4 regions of the Bradyrhizobium sp. 14AA genome follow, and region 2 is predicted to be linked to each of the others. Evidence: predicted binding sites of a transcription regulator. Region 2 holds the regulator's gene; each other region holds the start of a gene.
The links. Region 2 encodes PhoB, which activates phosphate uptake and scavenging genes when phosphate is short. Its sites were predicted from a motif close to TGTCATNNANCTGTCAT; they were not measured.
Positions count from the first base shown of each region.

Region 1: the regulator PhoB is predicted to act here: its motif matches at 3,565-3,581, upstream of RAD15_RS14525 (YdcH family protein).
Region 3: the regulator PhoB is predicted to act here: its motif matches at 2,872-2,888, upstream of ugpB (sn-glycerol-3-phosphate ABC transporter substrate-binding protein UgpB).
Region 4: the regulator PhoB is predicted to act here: its motif matches at 2,941-2,957, upstream of RAD15_RS12960 (UDP-2,3-diacylglucosamine diphosphatase).

Region 1 is NZ_JAVAYM010000006.1:272,420-277,173, forward strand. Features, by position in the region: gene RAD15_RS14495 (5-(carboxyamino)imidazole ribonucleotide synthase) at 1-1,098, opposite strand, end outside; gene purE (5-(carboxyamino)imidazole ribonucleotide mutase) at 1,095-1,583, opposite strand; gene RAD15_RS14505 (GGDEF domain-containing protein) at 1,725-2,438, shown strand; gene RAD15_RS14510 (hypothetical protein) at 2,501-2,752, opposite strand; gene RAD15_RS14515 (hypothetical protein) at 2,774-2,995, opposite strand; gene RAD15_RS14520 (YdcH family protein) at 3,130-3,336, opposite strand; gene RAD15_RS14525 (YdcH family protein) at 3,668-3,847, shown strand; gene RAD15_RS14530 (NAD(P)/FAD-dependent oxidoreductase) at 4,022-4,754, opposite strand, start outside.
Region 2 is NZ_JAVAYM010000046.1:2,996-7,749, reverse strand. Features, by position in the region: gene pstA (phosphate ABC transporter permease PstA) at 1-577, shown strand, start outside; gene pstB (phosphate ABC transporter ATP-binding protein PstB) at 574-1,395, shown strand; gene phoU (phosphate signaling complex protein PhoU) at 1,407-2,123, shown strand; gene phoB (phosphate regulon transcriptional regulator PhoB) at 2,138-2,845, shown strand; gene RAD15_RS41610 (GcrA family cell cycle regulator) at 3,147-3,659, opposite strand; gene RAD15_RS41605 (acetylornithine transaminase) at 4,125-4,754, shown strand, end outside.
Region 3 is NZ_JAVAYM010000004.1:174,796-179,549, forward strand. Features, by position in the region: gene ugpE (sn-glycerol-3-phosphate ABC transporter permease UgpE) at 1-570, opposite strand, end outside; gene ugpA (sn-glycerol-3-phosphate ABC transporter permease UgpA) at 570-1,451, opposite strand; gene ugpB (sn-glycerol-3-phosphate ABC transporter substrate-binding protein UgpB) at 1,501-2,817, opposite strand; gene RAD15_RS10855 (CaiB/BaiF CoA transferase family protein) at 3,035-4,252, opposite strand; gene RAD15_RS10860 (organic hydroperoxide resistance protein) at 4,428-4,754, opposite strand, start outside.
Region 4 is NZ_JAVAYM010000005.1:279,358-284,111, reverse strand. Features, by position in the region: gene RAD15_RS12970 (threonine/serine dehydratase) at 1-970, opposite strand, end outside; partial or broken gene RAD15_RS12965 (glycosyltransferase family 4 protein) at 1,034-2,091, opposite strand; gene RAD15_RS12960 (UDP-2,3-diacylglucosamine diphosphatase) at 2,105-2,917, opposite strand; gene thiD (bifunctional hydroxymethylpyrimidine kinase/phosphomethylpyrimidine kinase) at 3,358-4,158, opposite strand; gene RAD15_RS12950 (PAS domain S-box protein) at 4,456-4,754, shown strand, end outside.

The DNA.
Region 1 (4,754 bases), on a different contig from region 2:
CGTGGTGGGAAGCACTTCGGTGACATGGCCCATCTTGCGGCCGGGGCGCGGCGTGCCCTTGCCGTAGATGTGCACGGTCGCACCCGGCACGCCCAGCCACTTCTCGTAATCGTTGATCTCGTCGCCGATCAGATTGGTCATGGTGACGACCTCGCCGTGGCGCACGGGCTTGCCGAGCGGCCAGCCGGCAATGGCGCGGATGTGCTGCTCGAACTGCGAGACGGAGGCGCCGTCCAGCGTCCAGTGCCCGGAATTGTGCACGCGTGGGGCGATCTCGTTGACCAGCACCTTCGGTCCGGTCCCGTTGGCGAGCACGAACATCTCGACCGCGAGCACGCCGACATAGTCGAGCGCGGTCGCGATCTTGCCAGCGATGCTGCGGGCTTCCTCGGCGAGCGCGTCCGGGATCCGGGCTGGCGCGCGGGATATCTTCAGAATGTGGTCGCGGTGCTCGTTCTCGGTGACGTCGAAACACTCGACCTGGCCCGTGGCCGAGCGCGCGGCGATCACGGAAATCTCGCGCTCGTACGGCACGAAGGCTTCGAGGATCGCGGATTTGGTGGCGAGGCTGGTCCACACCTTGGCGATGTCGTCGCCCTCGCGAACGATGGCCTGGCCCTTGCCGTCGTAACCGAAGCGGCGGGTTTTCAACACGGCGGGAAGACCGATCCGGACGATCGCCTCGCGCAGCGAGGAGACGGAGGTGACGTCGGCATAGGCTGCGGTGCCGATGCCGAGCTTCGTCACAAAATCCTTCTCGGCGAGCCGGTCCTGGGTAGTCTCGAGGATCTTGCGGTTGGGCAGCACCGGGCGGCGCGCATCCAGCACCATCGCGGCCGCTGCCGGCACGTTCTCGAATTCGTAGGTGATGACGTCGACGTCGCTCGCGAACAGCTCGAGCGCTTCGACGTCGGCATATTCGGCGCAGGTTGCGTTCAGCACGACGTCGAAAGCGGGCGAGTCCGGATCGGGCGAGAACACCTGGCAGCGCAGGCCGAGCCGCGCCGCCGCCATCGCCAGCATCCGCCCCAATTGTCCGCCGCCGAGGATTCCGATGGTGTCACCGGGCTTCAGCTTCACCTTCCTGGTGTCGGTCACGCCTGGCCCTCCGGGCGCTCGGCAACCGCTTCGGTCTGCGCCTTGCGCCAGGCGGCAAGGCGATCGGACAGGGCCGGGTCGGACAAGGCCAGCACGGCAGCCGCAAGCAGCGCGGCGTTGATCGCCCCGGCCTTGCCGATGGCGAGAGTGCCGACAGGGATGCCGGCAGGCATCTGGACGATGGAATAGAGCGAATCGACGCCCTTGAGCGTCTTCGATTCGACGGGAACACCGAAGACGGGGAGTTCCGTCAGAGCCGCCGCCATGCCGGGCAGATGGGCTGCGCCGCCGGCTCCGGCGATGATGACCTTGTAACCCGTGGCCTTGGCGCCCTTGGCGAAGGCAAACAGGCGGTCGGGGGTGCGGTGGGCCGAGACGATGCGGGTGTCGGCGGCAACGCCGAGTGCGGCAAGGGTATCGGCGGCATGCCGCATCGTGTCCCAGTCCGACTGGCTTCCCATGATGATGGCGATCGGCGCGGTCATGACGTCAATTGTGCCCGGAAAACAGAAAGATAGGCCAGATTAACGGTTCCGGCCGGCGGCTCGCAAGGCGGTGGCAAGGAGAAGGGAATGCACTATCCTGTCTTGGTGAATCCCCGCAAGCCTTCATTGAGCAGGATGCCCATGAAGAAACCAAAAAGGGCGGGCGCTGCGAAGGCCAAAAAGGGCCGAAAGACCAGTGCCGGCCGATCCAAAGCCGCTCCCAAGCGCTTGGCCAAGCGTCCGGCCATGCCGGCGCTTCGCGTCGCGTCGGCTGCCGACGACACCAAGGCAACCCTCCGCGGCTTGCGGACCAAGCTGAAGCAGGCCGAGCGGCGGGTCGCGGAACTGGAGGCGGCCGCCGACACCGATTTCCTGCTCGAGATTCCGAACCGGCGCGGTTTCGAGCGCGAGCTGGCGCGCGCCATTGCCTACATGAAGCGCTACCGCGCCACCGGCGCGCTGATCGTGCTCGACGTCGACCGGCTGAAGCCGATCAACGATACCTTCGGCCATGCCGCCGGCGACGAGGTGCTCAAGGCGATTGCCGGCACGCTGACGCGGCAGGTTCGCGCCTCTGACGTCGTCGGCCGGCTCGGCGGCGATGAGTTCGCGCTGCTGCTCTGGAATCTCAGCGAGACCGACGCCAAGGCGAAGGCATCGGCCTTCGAGCAGGCGATCGACGAATTGTCTTTTGTCTTTCGCGGCCAGCATGTGAGCGCGGGCGCTTCCGCCGGCGTCGCGCTGCTGGGGGCGCAGTCCGACGCAGGCCGCGCCCTGGAGGAGGCGGATGCCGCCATGTATGTGCGCAAGGCCCACCGGCGGCACGAGCCGCAGATCAGGCTGGTCGGCAGCTAGAGCATGATCCGGAAAAGTGTGCAGCGGTTTTCCGAAAAGATCATGCTCAAACAACAACCCCCTTACAGCGTGGCCAGATCTTCCGGCACGTTGCCGAATTTACGCAGCAGCGTGGCGTCGCCGAATTCGCCGGTCATGGGATCGCCGCTGCGGCTGAATGCGACCGCGCCGATGTGGCCGGCACCGTGCGACAAGATCTCGGCGCGCCGCAACGCGGCCGTCGAGCTCTGGCATTCCTCGGCGGCGCCCGCGACCGGCGATCCGTCGGCATCGATCAGAAAGGGCATTGCAACGTAATAGGTCACATCCGACATGGCGTTGCTCCAATGTTGAAACTAAGCGGCGCTGCTGCTCTTGCCCCGCATCTTGCTGCGCGGTGTCTCCGGAATGCAGCCGGCGGAGATCGCGGCCTGCAACTCTTCCAGCTCGGCTTCCAGATATTCGTTGGCCATGATCAGCGCCTTGATGGTGCTGCGCAGATTGCCGTCGCACATCGCGATCGCCTGATCGCAGGCCTGTTCATAATGACTGTTGTCGAGAAGGGCGGTTGCCGACATCTGCGTTGTCCTCGTGCCTTGCGCTTGGGCGTTTCCTGGGGGCGTTGGGGTGTCTAAATGTTCCTATTTTGTTCTTTTCGAGTCAAGCGGATTCGCTTGGGCTTCAGGCCGCCGCGAAAAGCCGCGCTCGCGGATCAGGCGATGATGTCGGGCGTGATCTGGTCTTCGATGAACGCGATGCGGTCGCGCAACAACAGCTTGCGTTTCTTCAACCGCTGTAACCGCAACAGGTCGGGGGCGGGCGATTGATGCAGTGCATCGATCGCCGCATCGAGATCTCGGTGTTCCTGCTGCAACCGGGTGAGCTCGGCTTCGAGCTCACGCTCGTCTTCATTGGTCATGTCTGCGGTGGCCGAAAACCGATAGGCGTGAAATTAAGGCTGTGGATGCCCTGTGGAAATTATCGTCCTTGCGCAGCGTGATCGCAAGCGATCTGCGACCGCCGTCCGCCGATCTCCCGCAAGATATTTTCTTGCGAGCCGCTGCGGTGATGCGCAAGTGCATTGATATCATGGATTCTTCCTGCGCGGTTCCATTACTCACGCTTCATTACATATGAATTTTCAAAAATGACGCTGCGACGACGGATACCCATCGACAGAACGAATCGGTGATGTAGACTTCGTCGTCCGGATCGAATCCTGAGGTTCACCCCTACCGAGGAGGTTTCGAATGACAATTCAGGCACATCTGGTTGAATTGGAGCGGAAGCACAAACTTCTCGAAAACGAATTGCACGAAGCTCTCGTGCACCTTTCAACAGACGACCTGCAAATTGTTGAGTTGAAGCGCCGGAAGTTGATGGTCAAGGACCAGATCGAGCGTCTGAAGCACGGCAACACGCTCCACTAGTAACCCCCGTAACAGCGTAGAGTTGATCGCACCCTTTCAGCAGGGATGAGAGCCTTTGCGCTCATTCCCTGCTGCAAGGCGCGAAGCCGTGCGAAGATATTTGCGCGGCGCCTGGATGCTTGTTTGGACGCGTTTTCTTGACGCGAACCGGTATCCACTTCGCTCGAAAACGCTCTAGATTTCTGCGAGCTCGGCGACGTGGTCCGCGATCGCGAGCGAGGACGTCAGTCCCGGCGATTCGATGCCGAACAGGTTGATCAAACCTGCGACGCCATGATCGCGCGGGCCCTGCATCAAGAAATCCTGCGTGGCGACGGCCGGCGGCACGATCTTCGGGCGGATGCCCGAATAGCTCGGCATCAACGCGCCGTCAGGCAGCGTCGGCCAGTATTTGCGGATCGCGGGGTAGAATCGCTCTGCGCGTGACGGGTCGACCTCGTAATCGATCGTCTCGATCCACTCGACGTCGGGGCCGAAACGCGCCTGTCCCGCCATGTCCAGCGTCAAATGCACGCCTAACCCACCGGGTTCGGGCACCGGATAGATCAGGCGCGAGAACGGCGCCCTGGCATTGCAGCTGAAGTAGTTTCCCTTGGCGAGATAGGCCGGCGGAATGCGGTCCAGCGGCATGCCGTCGATATTGCGCGCCACTGTCGTTGCCGAGAGACCCGCGGCGTTGACGAGCAGGCTGCATTGCAGCGTCATCGGCGCTTCACCGCCGGCCTCGATCTCGATGATTCCGGCGGTTGCCTTGGCGCGGATCAGCGGGGTGTGAAATGCGAAGGCCGCACCGGCTTCCTCGGCTTCACCACGCAGCGAGAGCATGTAGGCGTGGCTGTCGATGATGCCGGTCGACGGCGACAGCAGCGCGGCGTCGCAGGCGAGCGCCGGCTCCAGCGCGCGTGCC
Region 2 (4,754 bases):
CACCTACCTCGCCGAGTACGGCCGCAACGACAAGCTGACCTCGGTGATCCGCTTCATCAACGACATCCTGCTCTCGGCGCCCTCGATCATCATCGGCCTGTTCATCTACGGCGCGGTGGTGGTGCCGATGCGCGGCTTCTCGGCGATCGCAGGCTCCCTCGCGCTCGCGGTCATCGTCATCCCGGTCGTACTGCGCACCACCGAGGACATGCTGCTGCTGGTGCCGAACGCGCTGCGCGAGGCGGCCTCGGCGCTCGGCCTGCCGCGTTCGCTGGTGATCAAGCGCATCGCCTACCGTGCCGCCCGGTCGGGTCTCATTACCGGCGTGCTGCTCGCCACCGCCCGCGTCGCCGGCGAGACCGCGCCGCTGCTCTTCACCGCGCTGTCGAACCAGTTCTTCAGCCTCGGCCTGAACAAGACGATGGCGAACCTGCCTGTGACCATCAACAATTTCGTCCAGAGCCCCTACGCCTACTGGAAGCAGCTCGCCTGGAGCGGCGCGCTGCTGATCACGATCACCGTGCTTGCCCTGAACATTGGCGCGCGCATCCTTGGCGCCGAGAGGACTGCAAAATGACCGACCTGTCCGTATCCGTGAGTTCGAACGCGCATCTGGCGTTGCAGCAGCCGCTGCCGGAAGCGCCCGCCAAGGTGACGGTGCGCAACCTCAACTTCTATTACGGCGAGCACCACGCGCTGAAGAACATCAACCTGACGCTCGGCGCCAACCGCGTCACCGCGTTCATCGGCCCGTCCGGCTGCGGCAAGTCCACCCTGCTGCGCATCTTCAACCGGATGTACGATCTCTATCCGGGCCAGCGCGTCACCGGCCAGCTGATGCTCGACCAGACCAACATCCTCGATCCCAGGCTGGACCTCAATTTGCTGCGCGCGCGCGTCGGCATGGTCTTCCAGAAGCCGACGCCGTTCCCGATGACGATCTACGAGAACATCGCCTTCGGCATCCGTCTCTACGAGAAGATCTCGAAGTCCGAGATGGACGACCGCGTCGAGAAGGCGCTGCGCGGCGGCGCGCTGTGGAACGAGGTCAAGGACAAGCTCAACGCCTCCGGCCTGTCGCTCTCCGGTGGCCAGCAGCAGCGCCTCTGCATTGCCCGCACCGTTGCGGTGCGGCCCGAGGTGATCCTGTTCGACGAGCCCTGCTCGGCGCTCGACCCGATCTCGACCGCCAAGGTCGAGGAGCTGATCCAGGAGCTGTCGGAGAACTACACGATCGCGATCGTCACCCACAACATGCAGCAGGCGGCGCGCGTCTCCGACAAGACCGCCTTCATGTATCTCGGCGAGCTGATCGAGTTCGACGACACCAGCAAGATCTTCACGTCGCCGACCGACCGGCGCACGCAGGATTACATCACCGGCCGGTTCGGCTGAGGAGACGGGACATGGGTTCTGAACATACCGCAAAGGCTTTCGACACCGACCTCCAGGAGCTCACCCGCCTGGTCGCCGAGATGGGCGGCATTGCCGAGCGCATGATCGTCGATTCCGTCGACGCGCTGATCCGCCGCGACGTCGCGCTCGGCCAGCGCGTCGTCACCACCGACGCCGAGCTCGATGCGCTGCAGAAGCGCATCGAGGAGCGCGCCGTGCTCACCATCGCCCGCCGCCAGCCGATGGCGGTCGATTTGCGCGAGATCGTCGGCGCCATGCGCGTTGCGACCGACCTCGAGCGGATCGGCGACCTCGCCAAGAACATGGGCAAGCGCGTCGCGGCGCTGGAGACGGACTTCCATCCGCTCAAGCTGTTCCGCGGCCTCGAGCACATGACCGATCTCGTGCAGCAGCAGGTCAAGTCGGTGCTGGACGCCTATGCCGCGCACGATCTGCCGGCGGCGATGGCGGTGTGGAAGGGCGACGAGGAAGTCGACGCCATCTGCACCTCGCTGTTCCGTGAGCTCCTCACCTACATGATGGAGGATCCGCGCAACATCTCGTTCTGCATTCATCTGATGTTCTGCGCCAAGAACATCGAGCGGATCGGCGACCACGCCACCAACATCGCCGAGACCGTGTTCTACATGATCGAGGGTCAGGCGATCACCGACAAGCGGCCGAAGGGCGACATGACGACCTTCGCCACGACGATTCCGAACACCTAAGGAGCGACGACACCATGGGCGCACGCATTATGGTGGTTGAGGACGAGGAAGCTCTCACCGAGCTTCTCCGCTACAACCTCGAAGGCGACGGCTATGACGTCGAGACGGTGATGCGCGGCGATGACGCCGACACTCGTCTCAAGGAGCACATCCCCGATCTGATCGTGCTGGACTGGATGCTGCCGGGGCTCTCCGGCATCGAGCTGTGCCGGCGGTTGCGGACCCGTCCCGAGACCAAGCAGCTCCCGATCATCATGCTCACCGCGCGCGGCGAGGAGAGCGAGCGGGTGCGCGGTCTTGCGACCGGCGCCGATGACTACATCGTCAAGCCATTCTCGGTGCCGGAGCTGCTGGCGCGCGTGAAGGGGCTCTTGCGGCGGGCCAGCCCCGAGCGGCTCGCCACCGTGCTCGCCTATGGCGACATCGAGCTCGACCGCGACAAGCGCCGCGTGGCGCGCTCGGGCCGGCCGATCGATCTCGGTCCGACCGAATATCGCCTCCTGGAGTTCTTCCTGGAACATCCCGGCCGCGTGTTCTCGCGCGAGCAGCTGCTCGACAGCGTCTGGGGCCGCGACATCTACATCGACGAGCGCACCGTCGACGTCCATATCGGCCGCCTGCGCAAGCTGCTCAATCTCGGCCGCGAGCAGGACCCGATCCGCACCGTCCGCGGCGCCGGCTACGCGCTGGATGATCGCTTTGCGAAGGCGGAGCAGGTGTGAGGGTTGGGACGCAGGCTTGAGTTTGGCCGCGGCCATAATCTCAGCCGTCGTCCCGGACAAGCGAAGCTGCAGGCAACGCGCAGCGTTGTCTGCAGCGAAGAGCAGATCCGGGACCCCTAACGACAGGGCGTGGTTGTTGTGCGAAAAAGGTAACTCCGAGTCCCCGTAACCACATCTGTCGTTGGCTATGGGTCCTGGATCTGCGCGCGCTTCAGGCGCGCTTGTCCGGGGCGACATCGGACGTCTTGAGCCGTCATCGTGTGACGGCTGCCGTCGTTGCAGTCAGCTAAATCCGTCTAACTCACCGCGGTCCCGGCTTCGCCGGTGCGCGGCGGCGATCTGCTGCCGGCTGGTAGGCGACGCGCGAGTGCTGGGCGCAATAGGGCAGGCCGGAGAGCGCCTTGCCGCCGCAGAAGAAGAAGTCTGGGCTCGAGGGATCGCCGACCGGCCAGTGGCAGGTCGCCTCGTTCAGCTCCAGCAGCGACAGCCGCTGGCTCATCGGCACCACGTTGTCGTAGGTGACCGGTTCGGCCTCCACCTCGACCTCGAAGGCCTGCGCCAGCGCGGTGTTGCCGCGCGAGATCGGACGGCTCACCCGCATCATGTGCTGCGCGGGACGCGCCTTGCGCGGCCGGGGCGCTGCCGATGAAGGGCTCTTGGCGCGGCCGGACAGGCCGAGCCTGTGCACCTTGCCGATCACGGCATTGCGGGTCACATTGCCGAGCTCAGCTGCGATCTGGCTGGCCGAAAGTCCGGCCTCCCAGAGCTTTTTAAGCTGTTCGACGCGATCGTCGGACCAGGTCAAAACCGTCATTGCACCCTTTCCCTCGCTGCGCGCCGCCATATCGGGGCCTTGCAGCGAATGCCTAAGCCTTGAAAAACCCGTGCCGCCAGAATCCCTTAAGGCTCGCCGGGTGCACGAAGTGCGCCCGAACGTTTACGCCGGTACATGAGGACTTAGAGATCAGAACCGCTGCACGAGATGTCGTATCTGACAGGGCAAACGCTACAATATGGCGTGACTCCCGCGCAAGAGTCCGCCGACTCGCTTCCACATGTTCCGTGGTGGAAACGCGCAAAATCGGCACCGCAAGACTACGGATTCAGCGTTTCCCGAGGCTTTCCAGTGGCATTGACACCCGCCTTGCCAGGCATAAGATAGTGTCACGTGCCGCCCTTAAAAGGCGGCACGTTTCGTTTTCCGGACCGGTCGATGGTGCGCTGCGCAAGGCAAACCAGGCTGGTCCCAACATCCAAATGCAACATCCAAGTGATCGTCATGACCAACAGCGCCGCGCCGCATCTGCTTCCCGTTTTCGCCAGGGCCGACCTCGGCTTCGAGCGCGGCGAAGGCTGCTGGCTCATCGCGACCAATGGTGATCGCTATCTCGATTTCACCTCCGGTGTCGCGGTGAACGCGCTCGGCCACGCCCATCCCGCGCTGGTCAAGGCGTTGCAGGAGCAGGCGACCAAGCTCTGGCACATGTCGAACCTGTTCCAGAGCCCGGATGGCGAGAAGCTCGCGAACCGGCTCTGCAATGAGAGCTTCGCGGACTTCGTGTTCTTCTGCAATTCCGGCGCCGAAGCGCTGGAGGGCGTGATCAAGCTGGTCCGCCATCACCACTTCTCCAAGGGGCATCCGGAGCGCTACCGCATGATCACCTTCGAGGGCGCCTTCCACGGCCGCACGCTGGCGACGTTGGCTGCAACGGGATCTGCAAAATATCTCGAAGGTTTCGGTCCGCCGATGGACGGCTTCGACCAGGTGCCGCATGGCGACATCGAGGCGGTGAAGAAGGCGATCGGTCCGCAGACCGCCGGCATTCTGATCGAGCCGATCCAGGGCGAGGGCGGCGTGCGGTCGGCGACGCCTTCTTTCCTGAGGGCGTTGCGCCAGCTCTGCGATGAG
Region 3 (4,754 bases), on a different contig from region 2:
CCAGAAGAAGCGCAGGGGGCCTGCGCCGTCGATGCGCGAGGCTTCCAGCAGCTCGTCCGGCACGGTCATGAAGAACTGGCGGAACAGCAGCGTCGCGGTGGCCGAGGCGATCAACGGCAGCGACAGGCCGGCATAGCTGTCGAGCATGTGCAGGTCGGCGACGATCTTGTAGGTCGGATAGATGCGGACCTCGACCGGCAGCATCAAGGTGATGAAGATGATCCAGAAGATCGGCATCCGGAACGGAAAGCGGAAATACACGATCGCATAAGCCGAGATGATCGAGATCGCGATCTTGCCGATCGCGATCGCCAGCGCCATCACCAGCGAGTTCAGCATCATGTTGCCGACGGGCTCGCGGGTCGAGCCGCTCGTGCCGACGAAGATGGTCTGGTAGTAGACCTCGAAGAAATGGCCGCCCGGCAGCAGCGACATCTGCCCGTTGGCGATCAGCGCGTTGTCCTGGGTCGAGGCGACGAACGCGATGTAGACCGGGAACGCGACGATCGCGATCCCGATCCAGAGGATGACGTGAGCGATGTAGCGCCTGAAGCCCTCTTCCTCGACCATCAGTAGGTCACCTTGCGTTCGACGAAGCGGAACTGGATTCCCGTCAGCACGATGACCATGATCATCAGGATCACCGATTGCGCCGCGGAGCTGCCGAGATTGCCGCCGAGCAGGCCGTCGGAATAGACCTTGTAGACCAGCGTCACGGTCGACGTGCCGGGACCGCCGCGGGTCATGGTGTCGATGATGCCGAACGTGTCGAAGAAGGCGTAGACGATGTTGACGACCAGCAGGAAGAAGATCGTCGGCGACAGCAGCGGGAAGGTCACGGTCCAGAACCGCCGCATCGGACGCGCGCCGTCGATCGCGGCGGCCTCGAACACGCTCCTCGGGATCGCCTGCAGGCCGGCGAGGAAGAACAGGAAATTGTAGGAGATCTGCTTCCAGGCGGCGGCGAGGATGATCAGGCCGGCGGCCTGGTTGCCGTCGAGCAGCGGATTCCAGTCGACGCCCAGGCCGCGCAGATAGCGCGAGAGTACGCCGAGCGAGGGGTGCAGCATGAAGATCCAGAGCACGCCGACGACGGGCGGCGCCACCGCATAGGGCCAGATCAGCAGCGTGCGGTAGAGCATCGAGCCGCGCAGCGGCTTGTCGGCCATGACGGCAAGCAGCAGCGCAAACGACAGCGACGAGACCGCGATGGCGAACGAGAAGAAGAAGGTCCGGACGATCGCTTCGAAATAGGCGGGGTCTTTGAACAGCTCGATGTAATTGTCGAACCAGACGAAGGTCGACGAGAGGCCGAAGGCGTCCTGGAGCAGGAAGGACTGGATCACGGCCTGCAAGGCCGGCCAGTAGAAGAAAATCAGGACGATCGCGAGCTGCGGCGCAACCAGCGCGTAGGGCAATAGCTTCGACTGGAAAATGGCTTGCTTTTGCATGATATCAGCAGAAGCGGCAGGCCGCGTCGCGGCCTGCCGCTTCAATGCCTCACTTGACGGCGGTCTTTTCGAACTGACGCAGCATCGTGTTGCCGCGTTCGACCGCGGCATCAAGCGCCTGCTTGGCGGTCTTCTTGCCGGCCAGCGCCTGCTCGATCTCTTCCGACCAGACGTCGCGGAGCTGAACCATGTTGCCGAGACGCAGACCGCGGGAATTGTCGGTCGGCTCCTTGTTGGTCAGCTCGATCAGCGGCGTCTCGAGATAGGGCTGATCCTTGTAGAAGCCTTCTTCCTTTGCCTTGGCGTAGGCCGCCTTGGTGATCGGCAGATAGCCCGAGGCCTTGTGGATGTAGACCTGGCGATCGGTGTCGGAGAGGAACGTCAGGAATTTCGCGATGCCCTTGTATTCGTCGGCCGACTTGCCGCCCATGACCCAGAGCGAAGCGCCGCCGATGATCGAGTTCTGCGGCGCGCCCTTGGCGTCGGGATAATAGGGCATCGGCACGGCGGTGAAGGCGAACTTGGCCTGCGCCTTGACGTTGCCGAAGAAGGCCGACGAGGTCAGGTAGATCGGACATTCGCCCGACGTGAAGCGGCCTTCGCCGGTGTTGGTGCGGCCGGCATAGTCGTAGACCTTGGTCTTCTGGAGCTCGACCAGGTTTTCGAGATGCTTGACCTGGAGCGGTCCGTTGAATTCGAGCACGGTGTCGAAGCCGTCGAGACCGTTGGCCTTGCTGGCGAGCGGCACGTTGTGCCAGGCGGAGAGCTGCTCGAGATTGACCCAGGTGATCCAGGAGCCGGAGAAGCCGCAGGTATCGTGACCGGCCGCCTTCAGCTTCTTGCCGGCCTCGAACACTTCGGGCCAGGTCTTGGGGATCTCGACATTGGCTTTCTTCAGCTCGTCGAGATTGATCCACATGACCGTGGACGACGAGTTGAAGGGGAAGGACAGCATCTCGCCCTTCGAGGTCGAGTAGTAGCCGGTGATGGCGGGCAGGTAGATCTTGGGATCGAACTTCTCGCCGGCCTCGGCCATCAGCTTGTAGACCGGTTTCACGGCGCCGGTCGCGGCCATCATGGTGGCGGTGCCGACTTCGAACACCTGCATGATGTGCGGGGCGTTGCCGGCGCGGAACGCCGCGATGCCGGCGTTCATCGTGTCGGGGTAGTTGCCCTTGTAGGTCGGGATCACCTTGTAGTCGCTCTGCGACGCGTTGAAGTCGGTGGCGAGCTTGACGATGACGTCGTTGTTGGCGCCGGTCATCGCGTGCCACCACTGGATCTCGGTCGCGGCCAGGGCCGGCGAGGCCGACAAGCCGACCGTGATTGCGAATGCGGCTGCCGCCCCAAAATGTCGAAGAGCCATCAAGAAAACCTCCCTTGCCCGTCAATAAAGAAGCGCTTGCGCTAGCAGCGCCATATGACGTTCACATGACTGTGTAAGCGGCCGAAACGAAAGCGGCAAGCGCTGCAAAAGGGAAGTCGTCAAATAGGCGAATGCGGCGTGGACAGCCGTATCCGTTCGCACTGCACATGCGTGGGCGCGCCGCAGTGCGGCATTACTTGGGTGAGGAGGTCGGGCCCTAGCGCTTGCGCTCGGGGCCGCAGACCGTGCCCTTTTCGACCATCGCGTCGATCTCGGTCTTGGAATATCCGAACTCGCCCAGCACCTCCTGGGCGTGCTGGCTGAATTTCGGCGGCAGGCGCCGCAGGCTCGGCTTGCTGCGGTCGAGCCGGATCGGCGACGCCACGCCCTTGTACCAGTCCTTCTCGATGACATCGCCGCGGGCGATGGTGTGTGGATTGGTCAGCGCCTGGTCGATCTTCTGCACGGGGCCAGCGGGCAGGCCTGCCGCGAGCAGGCGGTTGCACAGCGGCTCGGCCTCGTGCTGGCTGAACACGGCGGCAAGCTCCGCGCGCAGCGCCTCGCGGTTGGCGATGCGGTCCTTGTTGCGGGCGAAACGTGAATCGGTGCCGAGCTCGGGCTTGCCGATCTCCTTGGCGAGCTTGCGGAAGGTGCCGTCATTGCCGACGCCGATGAAGATGTTGTCGGTCTTGGTCGGGAAGATCGCGTAGGGCACGAGGTTGGGGTGCTCGTTGCCGGTGAGCGACGGCGGCTTGCCATGCATGAAATAATTCGCGGTGTGCGGATGCATGATGGCAAGGCCGGTCTCGTACAGCGTCGTCTCCAGGAACTGGCCCTGGCCGGAGCGCTGCCGCTCCGACAACGCCATCAGGATGCCGATCGCCGCATAGAGTCCGGTGGTGATGTCGACCAGCGGCACGCCGATCCGCATCGGGCCGCTCTCCGGCGAGCCGGTCGCGGCGATCATGCCGGTCATGGCCTGGATGATGGCGTCATAGCCGGGATTGCCGCCGCGCGGACCGTCGGCGCCGAAGCCGCAGATCCGGCAATGCACGAGCCGCGGAAATTTTGTGCTGAGCACATCGTTGCCGATGCCCCATTTTTCCAGCGTGCCCGGCTTGAAATTCTCGATCAGGACGTCGGCGGTCTCCAGCATCTTGAGCAGCACGACGCGGCCGCCTTCGGAGGCGAGGTCGAGGCCGATCGAGCGCTTGTTGCGGTTGATGCCGACGAAATAGGCCGCGTCTTCCTCGTGGAAGGGAGGGCCCCATTCGCGAACCTCGTCGCCTGCCGGCGGCTCGACCTTGATCACGTCGGCGCCGTGGTCGGCGAGGATCTGGGTGCAGTAGGGACCGCCAAGCACGCGCGTGAGATCGATGACGCGCAGTCCGCTCATTGCGCCGGTTGCTGCTCCAGAACTGGCCGCTTCAGTCATGCCTTCGCTTCCCTGTGTCGATGTTTGGTCACAGGCCTAGCGAGGTTTTTTTGGGCCAGCAATGGCCTGCCGCGTAGGGCCGCATGCGCCGCCGCTGCGCAATCCCGCGATGTGGGAAATCAACGGAAGCGGCCGGCCCGAGGGGGATCCCGGGCCAGCCAATCCGCACTTCCGATCAGACGACCGTCAGGCGAACGTCGACGTTGCCGCGCGTGGCGTTGGAGTACGGGCACACCTGGTGCGCCTTCTCGACCAGCGCCTCGGCTTCCGCGCGGGCAAGGCCCGGCAGCGCGACGGCGAGATCGATGTCGAGACCGAAGCCGCCGGCCGAACGCGGACCGATGCCGACGGTCGCGGTGACGGAGGCGTCGGCGGGAACCTTCGGGCCGCCCTGCGAGGACACGAACTTCATCGCGCCGATGAAGCAGGCGGCATAGCCGGCCGCAAACAGCTGCTCGGGATTGTTGCCGGCACCGCCGCCGCCGCCGAGCTCCTTCGGCGT
Region 4 (4,754 bases), on a different contig from region 2:
CGGCGAACAGATCGGCATCCACGTTGCCGCCCGACAGCACAATGACGACGTTCTTTCCGGCAACGTCGAGACGTCCCGCAAGCAGCGCAGCGAGGCCCACGGCGCCGCCCGGCTCGACCACCAGCTTCAGCTCGCGATAGGCAAAGGCGACGGCGGCGCCGACTTCCTTGTCTGATGCCGTCACGCCACGCGCGAGCAGCTTGCTGTTGATCGCAAACGTCATCTCGCCGGGGATCAGCGCCATCAGCGCGTCGCAGATGGTGCGGCCCGCGGGCGGATGCGGTTCGCGATGGCCGGCGGTCAGCGAAATGCCGTGATCGTCGAATGCCTCGGGCTCGGCCACCACGATCTCGGCTAGCGGATAGCGCGCCTTCACGGCCGTTGCGACGCCCGCGATCAGGCCCCCGCCGGAGGCCGGCGCCACCACGATGTCGGGGCTGAGGCCCAGCGTTGCCATGTCCTCCGCGATCTCGCGGCCGGCGGTGCCCTGCCCCGCGATCACGAAGGGATCGTCATAGGGCCTGACCAGCGTCGCGCCGCGCTTCTCGGCGATGCCGCGCGAGATCGCTTCGCGGTCGTCGCGGTCGCGATCGTAGAGCACGACTTCGGCGCCGTAGGATTTGGTGCGCTCGCGCTTCGACAGCGGCGCATCCGCAGGCATCACGATGGTCGCCTGCATGTCGAGGATCTTTGCCGCGGCCGCCACGCCCTGGGCGTGGTTGCCGGAGGAGAACGCGACGACGCCGCCGGCGCGCTTGTCCTGCGGGATCGAGAACACCTTGTTGAAGGCGCCGCGGAACTTGAAGGAGCCGGTGCGCTGGAGCATCTCCGGCTTCAGGAACACTTTGGCACCGACGCGCTCATTGAGCACGGGAAAGGACAACAGCGGGGTGCGGATGGCGTAGGGCGCGATTACGCGCGCTGCGGCATCGATGTCGGCAGGGCCGATCGGGAGGAGCTGTTCGGTCATGGCGGAATGTTATCGCGGCCGATGAGGCCCGGGCAAGACACCTCCGCGAGAGGATTTTGCCTCTCAGGCGACGAAGCGCGGCTGTTCCGCGCCGGTCCGGCCGGGCAGCACGGCCCCAACCGCCTGGATACTGTCCACGAACGCCCGGGCCGAGGCTTCCCGGTGTAATTGGCGGCGAACGCGACGCAGTCCTGCCGGGAGACGCCGAGCGCGGCGAAGCAGGCGTTGCGCAGGTCGTGATCGAGGGCGCCGACCGGGGCATCGCCGATCACGTCGCGGGGTCCCTTCACCGGGAAGGCGGCCACCGGCAGGCCGCTCGCGAGCGCTTCCAGCAGGACCAGGCCGAACGTGTCGGTCTTGCTGGGGAATACGAACACGTCGGCGGCCGCATAGATTTCCGCCAGCGCATCGCCGTGCTTCTCGCCGAGGAAGATCGCATCGGGATAGGCTTCTTCGAGCGAGGCACGCGCCGGGCCGTCGCCGACGATGACCTTGGTGCCGGGCAGATCGAGGTCGAGGAACGCCTCGAGATTCTTCTCCACCGCGACCCGGCCGACCGACAGGAACACCGGCGCCGGCAGGCAGAGGTCGATGGCGCGGGGATGAAACAGCTGGGTGTCGACGCCGCGCGGCCACAGCACCACGTTGTCAAAGCCGCGTTCGCCGAGCTCGCGGGCGAGCGCAGGCGTTGCCGCCATCACGGCGCGGCTGGGCGCATGGAAGCGGCGCAGCGCCCGCCAGATCAGCGAGCCCGGAACCGGCACGCGGGCGCGGACATATTCGGGAAAGCGGGTGTGGAAGCTGGTCGTGAACGGCAGCTTGCGCTGGCGGCAGTAGCGGCGGACCATCAGGCCGATCGGCCCTTCGGTCGCGATGTGGATGCTGTCCGGGCGCGCATCCTCGATCAGCTTCGCGATTCTGGCGGGACGCGGCATCGCCAGCCGCACGTCGCGATAGCTTGGCATCGCGAAGGTGCGGAACGATTGCGGCGTCAGGAACGTGAACGTGACGCCAAGACCTTCGACGCGAAGCGTCTCGGCGGCGTCAGCGAGCTTGGTCAGCGTCCGAACCACACCGTTGACTTGCGGGTGCCAGGCGTCGGTCGCGACCAGGATGCGCATCATTCAGCTCTCGTCATGCAGCTCGTGCTGCGACCTGCGGAACTTCCGCCGGCTTCTGCAAATGGTCCGCCCAGGTGATGATCTCGAAATGGCCGTCGTCGTGTTCGACCAGCGCGGTACAGCTCTCGACCCAGTCGCCGCAATTCATGTAGCGGATGCCGGCCTCGTCGCGGATCACCGCGTAGTGGATGTGGCCGCAGATCACGCCGTCGGCGTCGTGGCGCCGCGCCTCGGCGGCGAGCGCCTGCTCGAACGCGCCGATATAGTTGACGGCGTTCTTGACCTTCTGCTTGGCCCATTGCGACAGCGACCAATAGGGCACCTTGAACATGCGCCGGAAGAAGTTGACGAAGCGATTCATCTGGATCGCGAAGTCGTAGGCCTTGTCGCCGAGATGGGCGAGCCAGCGCGCGTTCTGCACCACGAGATCGAAGATGTCGCCGTGGATGACGAGATAACGCTTGCCGTCCACGCCGGTGTGGACGGTGTTCTCGACGACGTCGATGCCGCCGAAATGCGTGCCGTAATAATTGCGCAGGAACTCGTCGTGATTGCCGGGGATGTAGATGACCTTGGCGCCCTTGCGCGCCTTGCGCAAAAGCTTCTGGACGAGGTCGTTATGCGACTGCGGCCAGTGCCAGCTCGACTTCAACGCCCAGCCGTCGACGATGTCGCCGACGAGGTAGATCGTGTCGGCATCATGGTAACGCAGGAAGTCGAGCAGAAGGTCGGCTTGAGAACCGCGGGCTCCGAGATGAACGTCGGAGATGAACAACGTGCGAAAGCGCCGCTCGGGGCTCTCGTCACTCACATCGTAACTTCCCATGCGCCAGCCTGTAACAATGTCCCGTGACAGGGGGATGACCAATTGAACCTTTGAGGCACCTTCAAATACGAATCACGCCTTGCCTCGCCCTCCCTGCGAATATCAGTCGCATGCGACAATCAGGCGACATGGCACGGCAGCGGCTACCGGAACCGCGGAACGGCAACGAGGATGATGAAATTTGCCCCGGTCGGCTCTTACCCTCCCCTGGAGGGGGACGGTCGATCGCGCGCAGCGCGAGCGGGGTGGGGTGATCTCTCAACACGGGCACTGTTGGTTGCGGAGAGACCGTCACCCCACCCCGTCTCACATTTTCGCTGCGCTCAATGTGAGCCGACCCTCCCCCTCCAGGGGAGGGTGAAACGGGCCGCCGCACGGACTGTCCTGAACGGAAAAACGGCAGCGGTTCTGCGCACCGCTGGTGCACACTCCCGGCAGCGTCAGTAAAACCTGTGGAAATGGTGGATCGGCCCGTGGCCGTGACCGACGCTGAAACGGTCGGCGGCTGCGATCGCGGCGCTGATCCAGGCCTTGGCATTGCGCACGGCCGGCTCGAGAGCTTCGCCCCTGGCGAGCCCGGCCGCGACCGCCGAGGACAGCGAGCAGCCGGTGCCATGGGTGTTGCGCGTGGCAATGCGCGGCGCGGCAAGCGCAATCGTTTTCCGGGCATCAACGAGATAGTCGATGCTCTCGGCGCCCTCGCCGTGCCCGCCCTTGATCAGGACCGCGCGGCAGCCCAGCGCCAGCAGCCGGCGCCCCTGGCTTTCGATCTCGGCCTCGCTTGCCGCGACCGGCTCGCCGAGCAGCGCCGCGGCCTCCGGCAGGTTCGGCGTGATCACCGAGGCCAGCGGCATCAGCCTGATGCGCAGAGCATCGACGGCCTCGGACGCCAGCAGGCGATCGCCCGATGTCGCCACCATCACGGGATCGAGCACCACATGCCCCGGCTTCCAGCGCGACAGCGCGGCCGCAATCGCATCGATGCTGGCAGCCTGCGCCACCATGCCGATCTTCACCGCGCCGATGTCGAGGTCGGAGAACACGGAGTCGATCTGCGCGGTGACGAACTCGGCGGGCACCGCGTGAATGCCGGTGACGCCCCTGGTGTTCTGCGCCGTCAGCGCCGTGATGGCAGAGGCGCCATAGACGCCGAGCGCGGCAAAGGTCTTGAGGTCGGCCTGGATGCCGGCGCCGCCACTCGAATCCGAGCCGGCGATGGTGAGTGCGACCGGGGTCGTCATCGCGGGATACATCTGGTTGATACGGACACCGCCATAGCCTGTCCTACATCGCCTGTCCTAGCGCGACCGTGGAACGCCAGCAAGCGCTGGCGGGGGTGATTCGCGACGGGGGCAGGCCTTTGCGAATCAAGTGAACGCGATCGGGCGCGGCATGGGCCTGCAAAACGGAGTCTTGCCATAGCCTTGAGGCTGCCCCTTGGCGTTCACACCGATGAGTGCGAGTCTAGGCGGTGGAATCGTCCAGCGACACCAATGTTGCGGGCCGGCCCCGGCCCGCACGTCCCCCGGGGTGGAACCATGTGGGCCTTTTTCGAACGTCTCCTCGACTCGTCGATGCTTTCGCCGCACGGCATCTGCCTGTTGTGGGAGCCCGAGCTGATCTGGCTTCACGTCGTCTCCGACGCCTGCATCGCCGTCGCCTATTTCTCGATCCCGTTTGCCCTCGCCATCCTCGTCACCAAGCGGCGCGATCTCAAGTTCGGCTGGGTCTACTGGGCGTTCGCGATCTTCATCATGGCGTGCGGTCTCACCCATGTGCTGTCGATCTACACCCTCTGGGTTCCGGTCTATGGCATCGAGGGCATCGTCAAGGCGAT